2 linked regions of the Pigmentiphaga aceris genome follow. The protein of the gene in region 2 interacts with the protein of the main gene of each other region in a pairwise test. Links are inferred from orthologs where the notes say so. Each region holds a gene or a part of one and is shown on either strand. Other genes may lie near its edges.

Region 1 (4,824 bases), 2.4 Mb from region 2 along the record:
CGCCTATCGCCCGATCCTGACGCGCGTGGTTGCGGCCAACAAGACCGCCCCGCTGCCGGACCTGGTCGACCAGGTGCTGGTGGCCTTCGGCACCGAGATTCTGGGCATCGTGCCCGGCCGCGTGTCCACTGAAGTCGATGCCCGCCTGTCCTTCGATACCCAGGCCACCATCGACCGCGCGCACAAGATCATTGCGCTGTATGACGCCGCCGGCATCTCGCGCGATCGCGTGCTGATCAAGATCGCTTCCACCTGGGAAGGCATCCAGGCCGCGCGCGTGCTGCAGTCCGAAGGCATCAAGGTCAACATGACGCTGCTGTTCTCGCTGGTCCAGGCCGTGGCCTGCGCCGACGCAGATGCACAGCTGATCTCGCCCTTCGTCGGCCGCATCTATGACTGGTACAAGAAGTCTGCCGGCGCATCCTGGAACGAAGCGGCCAAGGCCGGCGTGAATGACCCCGGCGTGCAGTCGGTGGCATCAATCTACGCGTACTACAAGAAGTTCGGCATTCCGACCGAGATCATGGGTGCCAGCTTCCGCAACGTCGGCCAGATCCTCGCGCTGGCAGGCAGCGACCTGCTGACCATCAGCCCTGATCTGCTGGCCAAGTTGGCGGCGGAAGAAGGCGACGTACCTGCATTGCTGGACCCGGCCACGGCCGCTGCCTCGCCCGTGGAACGCCTGACGGCCGACGAAGTCACCTTCCGCAACCTGCTGAATGAAGATGCGATGGCGACTGAGAAACTGTCAGAAGGCATCCGCGCCTTTGTGGCTGATGCACGCAAGCTCGACAGCCTGATCGAGGCACTGCGTTAATGGCAGCTCCGCGCCCAGATGAGCGCCCCGATGCGGGCCGCGCGCAGCCCGCAGCAACATCGACCACCCCACGCCGCATCGGCTTGCTGAACAAGCTGGGTAACGCTCACTGGGGCGTTGCGGTAGGGCTGGGCGTGCTGCTGCTTGCCGTGGGCGTGTACAAGGGCGAACTGTTCGCCCAGGTCTACGGCGGCATCATGATTGCGCTGGGAATCGGACTGCGCATCGTGCGCGGACGCTGAAGCACGTCAACGCAGCTTGTGCTGGCGATGGAAGGCACGCGGATGATTGTTGTGCCGACCATCGCCATCTATTCAGATGGGTACCGACAGTCAGGTGTTCGTAACCAGTTCCGGTGGCCAACCACTGCACCGCTGGCTCGCCGCTAACCTTTTGCCACGGATATTTCGCCGTCTACGCTCTACCATTGCGAACTTGGCCATTAAACCCGGCTAATAATTCTGCAAGGAGCGAGTCGTTGACTGCAAAACCGGTGCAAGCCCCCGCGGCGCAAGAAAACTCCACCAGCTGGCAACGGCCACCTGCCGAGCTGCGCTATGCAGACGAACTGGCTGCCCTGCGTGCGGCCGACACCGCCGCGCGGCCCCCTGGCTGGAGCATGTCACTGGCAAGCGTCAAGCAATTCATCCTGGGCGGCAACGGTTCGCCGCCCAAGCTGGTGTGCTCGCCCGCGCTGATCGAACGCGCGATGGTCACCTTGGCGACCTCGCGCGCGCTGCTGTTGATTGGTGAGCCTGGCACCGCCAAAAGTCTGTTGTCGGAATTGCTGGCCGCTGCGGTCAGTGGGGATTCGACGCTGACGATTCAGGGTGGCGCGTCGCTAACTGAAGACCAGATCAAATACGGTTGGAATTACGCCTTGCTGGTCAGCGAAGGCCCGACCGAACGCGCCTTGGTACCCGCCCCCTTGTATCGCGGCATGCGTGAAGGCCGTGTGGTGCGCTTCGAGGAAATCACACGTTGCCCGCTGGAAGTGCAGGACAGCCTGCTGTCGGTGCTGTCCGACCGCGTGCTGGCCGTGCCTGAACTGAAAAGCGATTCGGCCATGGTGTTCGCGCGTGATGGCTTCAACGTCATTGCCACCGCCAACACCCGCGACCGGGGCGTGAACGATATGTCGGCAGCGTTGAAGCGCCGCTTCAACTTCGAAACCGTGTTCCCCATTGCAGACCTGGAAGACGAGCTGGCGCTGGTGCAGCGGGAATCGGCTGCGCTGCTGCTTCGCTCGGGCGTGCCGCAGGCCCCGCATGTCGACGTGCTGCGTGTGCTGGTGACGTGCTTTCGCGAACTGCGTGAAGGCACGGACGACGGCGGCAAGGGCATGGAACGCCTGTCATCCGTGATGAGCACGGCCGAGGCCGTGAGCATGGCGCATGCCATTGGCGTGCGCGGACACTTCATGCGTGGCGACAATGGACGGGCCGAAGACATTGTCGAATGTCTGGCCGGTACTGCTGCCAAGGACAACGCCGATGACCTGGCCAAGTTGCGCCGGTATCTTGAACAGCGCGTGTCCAAACGCAAGGGTGATGTCTGGCGCGAACTGTACGCGGCACGACATCGTCTGACTGCATGAGCGTGCATGCCATGCATGCAGCAAGCAGCACGGTGAGCGAGCATCCCGGTCAATCAGACGACGGCCTGATCGTCATCGGCGTCCGTCACCACTCGCCTGCCTGCGCACGCCACGTGCGCCAGGTGATCGCGTCCACGCGCCCGGCCTTTGTGCTGGTCGAAGGCCCGGCCGACTTCAACCCGCACATTGCAGACTTGAAACGCCCGCACACGCTGCCGGTAGCCATCTTCAGCTTTCATGCCGGGCCAAACGACAGCCGCTCGTCTTACGCGCCATTCTGCGAATACTCCCCGGAATGGCAAGCCTTGTCGGCTGCCTTCGAAACAGGTGCCACGCCGCTCTTTTGCGACCTGCCCGCCTGGACACGTGCATTCGGCGACACGCCCAATCGCTACGCCGATCCGCACGGCCTGCACATCGACGCAGTGGAAACCGCATTGGCCAGCCGCCTGGGCGAGCAAGACCTGGATGCCTTGTGGGATGCCTTGGCCGAACAGGCCGACCCAGATGCCCTGCCCGCGCGGCTGGCGCAATACTTCGCCTTGCTTCGCCCCGACGGCGCAGAAGACCCCAGCGAAGCCGCACGCGAACAGCACATGGGACGCTACGCCGCCTGGGCAGTACGCCAGGCAGCAGGAAGACCGGTGGTGCTGGTGTGCGGTGGCTGGCATGCCGACGCCATCCGCCGAATTGCCCGCAGTGTCGATGGCGCTGAGCTGCCGGACACACCCCAACCGGATGGCGATACCCGCGTCGACAGTTATCTGGTGCCCTACAGCTACCCTCGCCTTGACCGCCTGAATGGCTACGCGGCGGGCATGCCTTCCCCTGCGTATTACGAACAGGTTTGGCAACACGGCTTGGCCCGCGCAAGCGACTGGGCATACACGGTGATTACACGCACTTTGCGCAAGCGCGGCCAAGTGGTGTCCACCGCAGACCGCATCGCGTGGGCAGCACAAGCCGAAGGACTGGCACGCCTGCGCGGTCATCGTGCAGCGCTGCGCCACGACCTGCTGGATGGTGCCCTGTCCACGCTGCTGAAAGACGGCCTGGACCAAGTGCCCGACTGGTCCAGCCAACGCGGTCTGCGCGCGCATCCGTTCCTGGGCACCATGCTGCACGCCCTGTCCGGCAAACGTGAAGGCCAGCTTGCGGCAGGTACACGCGAACCACCATTGCTGCTAGAAATTCAGGAACTGCTGAGACAGCTGACGCTGGAACCGCAGACCATGCCACGCGAGGTGCAGCTGGACTGGAGCCTGCCAGAAGATCGCAGGCGCGCGCATGTGCTGCACGCGCTGCGCATTCTGGGCATTCCGGGGTTCGAGCGCGTGGGCGGCACGCCCTTGGCTGATACCCGCACGCCAAGCGAAAATTTCCGCATCACCCGCCACCGCGATCTGCACGGCGCGCTGATCGAAGCATCGCGCTGGGGCGGCACGCTGGAGGCGGCGGCATCAGGCTGCCTGGCGGCGCGCGACACCGACATTGCCAGCCTGGCAAACACCTTGTCGGATGCCTTGTTCGCCGGGCTGATGGACGCCCACGACGGCACCGTCAAAACACTTGATGCCGCATTGAGCCAGGCCCACGACCTGGGTGCACTGGGCAAAGCGCATCGACGCATTGTGTCCCTGTACCGCTTCGGCGACATCTTCGGTGCGGATGCACGTGCGGGCCTGGCCCGGCTGGCACAAGCCGGGTTCGAACAGACCGGCTGGTTGCTGGAATCGCCCCAGGCCACAGGCGATGGCAAACAAGCCGTGACCGCCATGCAGGCCTGCCGCGACCTGCTGCGCGACTGCCCGGAAATCCCGCTTGCGCGGGACTCCTTTCTGGCGACGGCAGCACGCTGCATCACATCGACCGACAGCCCGCCCACACTGGCGGGCGCGGCCCTGGGCCTGCGCATAGCTTGCGGCGAAACAGCCGCCGATGGTGTCGATGCACGCATTCGGCGCGTGTCGCAGCCTACCGAGCTTGGCGATTTTCTGATCGGCTTGTTTGCATTGGCCCGTGACGAAATCGGCACCGATCAAGGTGCCATGCAAGCCGTCGAAGAACTGGTCGCGGACTGGCACGACGGCGATTTTCTGCGTGCGCTGCCACCGCTGCGCGAAGCATTTGCATGGTTCCCGCCACGCGAACGCGAACGCATTGCACGCGCGCTGCTGACCCGACATGGCATGGCACCCGCACAAGCGGAAGCCGACGCCATGCACTGGATGCGGCAAAGCGTGCCGCTGGATCAACAAGCCTACGCACTGGCGGCCGAGCAACGGGCCGTGGCGCGCATGGCGCGCGCGGGCCTGGTGTTGCCGCCGCCCCGCTCAACCCAGTAAATACAGGAGCCCACACACATGGAACGCTACGAACTGGTTGAAGGCAGTGCAGCGAAATTCTGGGA
Region 2 (4,197 bases):
CTGCGCTCGATGTGCAGTTCCTGCACTGCGCCTTGCAGCACCACAGCCACCCGGGTCTCGTAGGGGGTGATATTGATCAGAATGTCTTCAGTCATGGCGGCACGCATCATGAGGATTTTCGGTTGTCCAGCTTGGCCAGGAGGCGCGCGGTCTCGAACAGCGGCAATCCCATTACGCCGGTGAAGCTGCCCGCTATGCGCGACACAAAACGGCCAGCGCCGCCTTGAATGCCATAGGCACCTGCTTTGTCATAAGGTTCACCGCTGTCGCAGTAGGCGGCGATCTGCGCATCGGAAAGCACATCGAACACGACTTCGGTGATCGATACGTCTTCGTGCAGCTGTTCGCCGTCCACCAAGGCAAGCGCGGTATGGACTTCGTGGGTAGCACCCGACAGACGCCGCAAGATGCCGATCGCGTCGTCGCGATCACGCGGCTTGCCCAGCACCTCGCCGGCCAGAATGACCGTGGTGTCTGCAGCCAGCACCGGGCGCGGCGGTAGCTGTCGTTCAGCGAGCGCACGCGCGCCTTGCCATGCCTTGTCGCGGGCAGTGCGACGCACATAGTCGGCGGCGGCTTCGCCAGGAAGTTGGGGCTCGTCGTCCACGCCTGGTGCGGCAGGCGCAAACAGCAACACGTCGTGGGCCACGCCCAGCTGGGTGAGCAGTTCGCGGCGGCGCGGGCTTCTTGAGGCGAGATAGATGACGGTCATGAATTCAGGGAAGGGGGATGCCCAAGGAAGTGAGACCCAAGGCGGGAGTCACCCCGTTTGAGGTGACATCCATGTGTCACCCCTGAATCATGCCTGACTCGTCAGACGCGGTGGTAGGGGTGATTGCTCAGGATCGACCAGGCTCGATAGAGCTGCTCTGCCAGCAATACGCGGACCATGGCATGCGGCAAGGTCAGGCTGGACAGCCGCAGCAGGCCTGCGCAGCGTGCCTTCAGATCGGGGTCCAATCCGTCAGGACCGCCAATCAGCAAGGCCACGTCGCGCCCGTTCTCGCGCCACTGTTCCAATTGCTCGGACAGCGCAACGGTGGTCAGGTCGCGCCCGCGTTCATCGAGCGCGAGCCAATGCCCACCGGGCGGCAGCGCCGCTTCGATCCGGCGCGCTTCCAGCGCCATCATCTGCGCGGGAGTCTTGCCGGTGGTACGCGGCTCGGGCTTGATTTCGCGCAGCTCGATCGGGCAGTCGAGCGGCATGCGCTTGGCGTAGTCGGCGAAGGCTTCGTCCACCCAGAAGGGCATCTTCGTGCCGACCGCCACAATGACAAGTTTCATGACGACGGGCGAAAACTCAGTCGTCGATCGGGTCCAGCGGGCCAAGGTGCGGGCCGCTGGGCTTGCTCTCGGCGTTGAGCTTCATGCGCACCGGCTTGCCACCCCAGACTTCTTCCAGGTTGTAGTACTGGCGGATGGCCGGTTGCATCAGGTGGACCACGATGTCACCCAGGTCGACCAGCACCCATTCGCCGGTCTCTTCGCCTTCGGTGGCGATGACTTCGCCGCCAGCCTTCTTGGCGCGTTCACGCACTTCAGAGGCCAGTGCACGGGTTTGACGGTTCGAGGTACCGGTGGCGATCACCACACGGTCGAACAGGCCGGTCAGGTGGGTCGTGCTGTACACACGGATGTCCTGGCCTTTCACGTCTTCAAGCGCGTCGACAACAACGCGCTGCAGTTTCTTGATATCCATTCAGGTAGTGCCATAGAGGCGATGCGAACGGATGTAGTCCAGCACCGCAGGAGAGATAAGGTCGTCGACGGGCTCGCCTTGGGCGAGTCTGCGACGGATGGTCGATGCCGACACCGTCATCGCGGGCATGGGCAGGTCTTGCAGCGCGCGACCGTGGCGAGCCAGCCATGTGGCCAGTGCCTCGGGGACGTCCGGCTGGTCGCCGGCGCGCGCCGCGACAGCAAGGTCAACGTTCGTGATGACGTCTTCCCACCGGTGCCACGTGCAGAAATTGGCAACCTGATCGGCCCCAAGAATAAGCACGTAGCATGTGTCGGGGCGCTTCAGCGCCTCGACGGTATCGATCGTATAACTGGGGCCGCCGCGGGCCAATTCAATCTGGTTGACCACCAGCCCGGAGTGTCCGGCAATGGCCAATTCGAGCATTGCGGCCCGATGCTGGGGTGCGGCACCCAGCGGCGGACGCTGCCACGGTTCTGCGGCGGGCACTAAATGTACGGCATCCAGCTGCAAATGTCGCAGTGCAGTTTCAGCCAGCGTGACATGGGCAAGATGAACGGGGTCGAAACTGCCGCCCAACAAACCGATTCGGCGTGTTGCCTGCAGACCCGTCACACCCACTCCCGAGGCACGATGGCCTCGTACAGACGCGCTTCAGGCGAACCCGCTTCCGGGTGCCAGTCGTAACGCCAGGCGGCCATGGGCGGCATCGACAACAGAATCGATTCCGTGCGCCCGCCCGACTGTAGCCCGAACAGGGTGCCGCGGTCGAATACCAGATTGAATTCGACGTAGCGTCCGCGCCGATATGCCTGGAAATCACGCTCGCGTTCGCCGTAGGCGATATCGCGTCGCGCGCCGACGATCGGCAGGTAGGCGTCCAGGAAATGGTCGCCTACCGAGCGGGTCATGGCGAATGCCTGTTCGAAATCAGGCTGGCTTACGTCGTCAAAGAAAATGCCACCGACGCCACGCGCTTCCTTGCGGTGCTTCAGGTAGAAATACTCGTCGCACCACTGCTTGAAGCGGGGGTGCAAGTCGTCGCCAAAGGGGGCCAGGGCGTCGCGGCAGGTGCGGTGGAAGTGCACCGCATCTTCATCGAACGGGTAGTAGGGTGTCAGGTCCATGCCGCCACCGAACCAGAACACGTCGGCGTCGCCGGGCACGACGGCTTTGGCGACAAAACAACGAACGTTCATGTGCACGGTGGGCACATAAGGGTTGCGCGGGTGCAACACCAGCGACACGCCCATGGCTTCCCATGGACGTCCGGCCAGTTCCGGCCGGTGTGCGCTGGCCGACGGCGGCAAGGTCTTGCCGAACACGTGGCTGAACAACACGCCGCCGCGTTCGAAGAAATTGCCGCCCTCGATCATGCGCGAGATCCCGCCACCGCCTTCCGGTCGGGTCCAGGTGTCGTTGCGGAAGGGCTGGCCTTCGACGGTTTCCAGTCCCGCAACGATGCGGGCCTGCAAGCCGGTGAAGTATTCGTAGGTACGGCGGGTGTCTATCTGCATTCAGGCCTCAGGTGCGACGCGACAAGGCGCGCCAGCCGATATCGTCGCGGTACTGCATGCCGTCGAAGTTGATGCCACGCAGTACGTCATACGCGCGTTGCTGCGCAATCCGCACCGAGTCGCCCAGGGCGGTGACGCACAGCACACGGCCGCCGTTGGTCAACACCTTGCCGTCTTGTTCGACGGTGCCTGCGTGGAACACCATGCAGTCATCGGCATCGGCCGGCAGACCGGAGATCGCATCACCCTTGCGCGGGGTCTCGGGATAGTTGTGCGCAGCCATCACCACGCCCAGCGCGGTACGACGATCCCATTCGATCTCGGCGTGGTCGAGCGTGCCGGCCACACCGTGTTCGAACACGGGCACCAGATCGCTTTTCACACGCATCATGATCGGCTGGGTTTCCGGGTCACCCATGCGACAGTTGAACTCGACAACCCGTGCCTTGCCTTCGGGGCTGATCATCAGGCCGGCATACAGGAAGCCCGTGAACGGAATGCCGTCACGTGCCATGCCCTGGATGGTCGGGTGGATGATTTCGCGCATCACGCGGGCGTGCACGGTGGGGGTCACGACCGGGGCGGGCGAGTACGCACCCATGCCGCCGGTGTTCGGGCCCTTGTCGTCATTCTTCAAGCGCTTGTGATCCTGGCTGCTGGCCAGCGGCAACACATTGCGGCCATCGCACAGCACGATGAAGCTGGCTTCTTCGCCTTCCATGAACTCTTCGATCACCACGCGGGCACCAGCGGCACCCAGGCGATTGCCCGACAGCATGTCGTCAACGGCGGCGTGTGCTTCTTCCAGGGTCATGGCAACCACGACACCCTTGCCGGCAGCCAGACCATCGGCCTTGATCACGATCGGTGCGCCTTGCGCATCAATGTAGGCGTGTGCCGGTTCGGTTTCCGTGAAGGTCTGATAGGCAGCGGTGGGGATGCCGTGGCGGATCAGGAAGGCCTTGGCGAAGTCCTTCGAGC

Evidence for each region.
Region 1: the proteins of rsfS (region 2) and FXN63_RS06545 interact in binary tests that used the Escherichia coli proteins (3 or more experiments, as listed by UniProt). The link is inferred for Pigmentiphaga aceris from one-to-one orthologs.

Annotation. Positions count from the first base shown.
Region 1 is NZ_CP043046.1:1,567,266-1,572,089, reverse strand. What follows is about bases 500-3,354. They hold FXN63_RS06545 (ATP-binding protein), read left to right. Parts: upstream 500-1,295; coding sequence 1,296-2,414; downstream 2,415-3,354. Other genes in these bases: FXN63_RS06540 (DUF5682 family protein), read left to right, coding at 2,426-3,354; FXN63_RS06550 (hypothetical protein), read left to right, coding at 817-1,059; tal (transaldolase), read left to right, coding at 500-817. Also shown: more of tal, read left to right, coding at 1-499; more of FXN63_RS06540, read left to right, coding at 3,355-4,759; FXN63_RS06535 (DUF4132 domain-containing protein), read left to right, coding at 4,778-4,824.
Region 2 is NZ_CP043046.1:3,987,772-3,991,968, reverse strand. What follows is about bases 1-2,999. They hold rsfS (ribosome silencing factor), read right to left. Parts: upstream 1,700-2,999; coding sequence 1,301-1,699; downstream 1-1,300. Other genes in these bases: hemF (oxygen-dependent coproporphyrinogen oxidase), read right to left, coding at 2,311-2,999; nadD (nicotinate (nicotinamide) nucleotide adenylyltransferase), read right to left, coding at 1,700-2,314; rlmH (23S rRNA (pseudouridine(1915)-N(3))-methyltransferase RlmH), read right to left, coding at 814-1,284; FXN63_RS17285 (Maf family protein), read right to left, coding at 107-712; rng (ribonuclease G), read right to left, coding at 1-95. Also shown: more of hemF, read right to left, coding at 3,000-3,216; purD (phosphoribosylamine--glycine ligase), read right to left, coding at 3,224-4,197. UniProt on the Escherichia coli protein: Functions as a ribosomal silencing factor. Interacts with ribosomal protein uL14 (rplN), blocking formation of intersubunit bridge B8.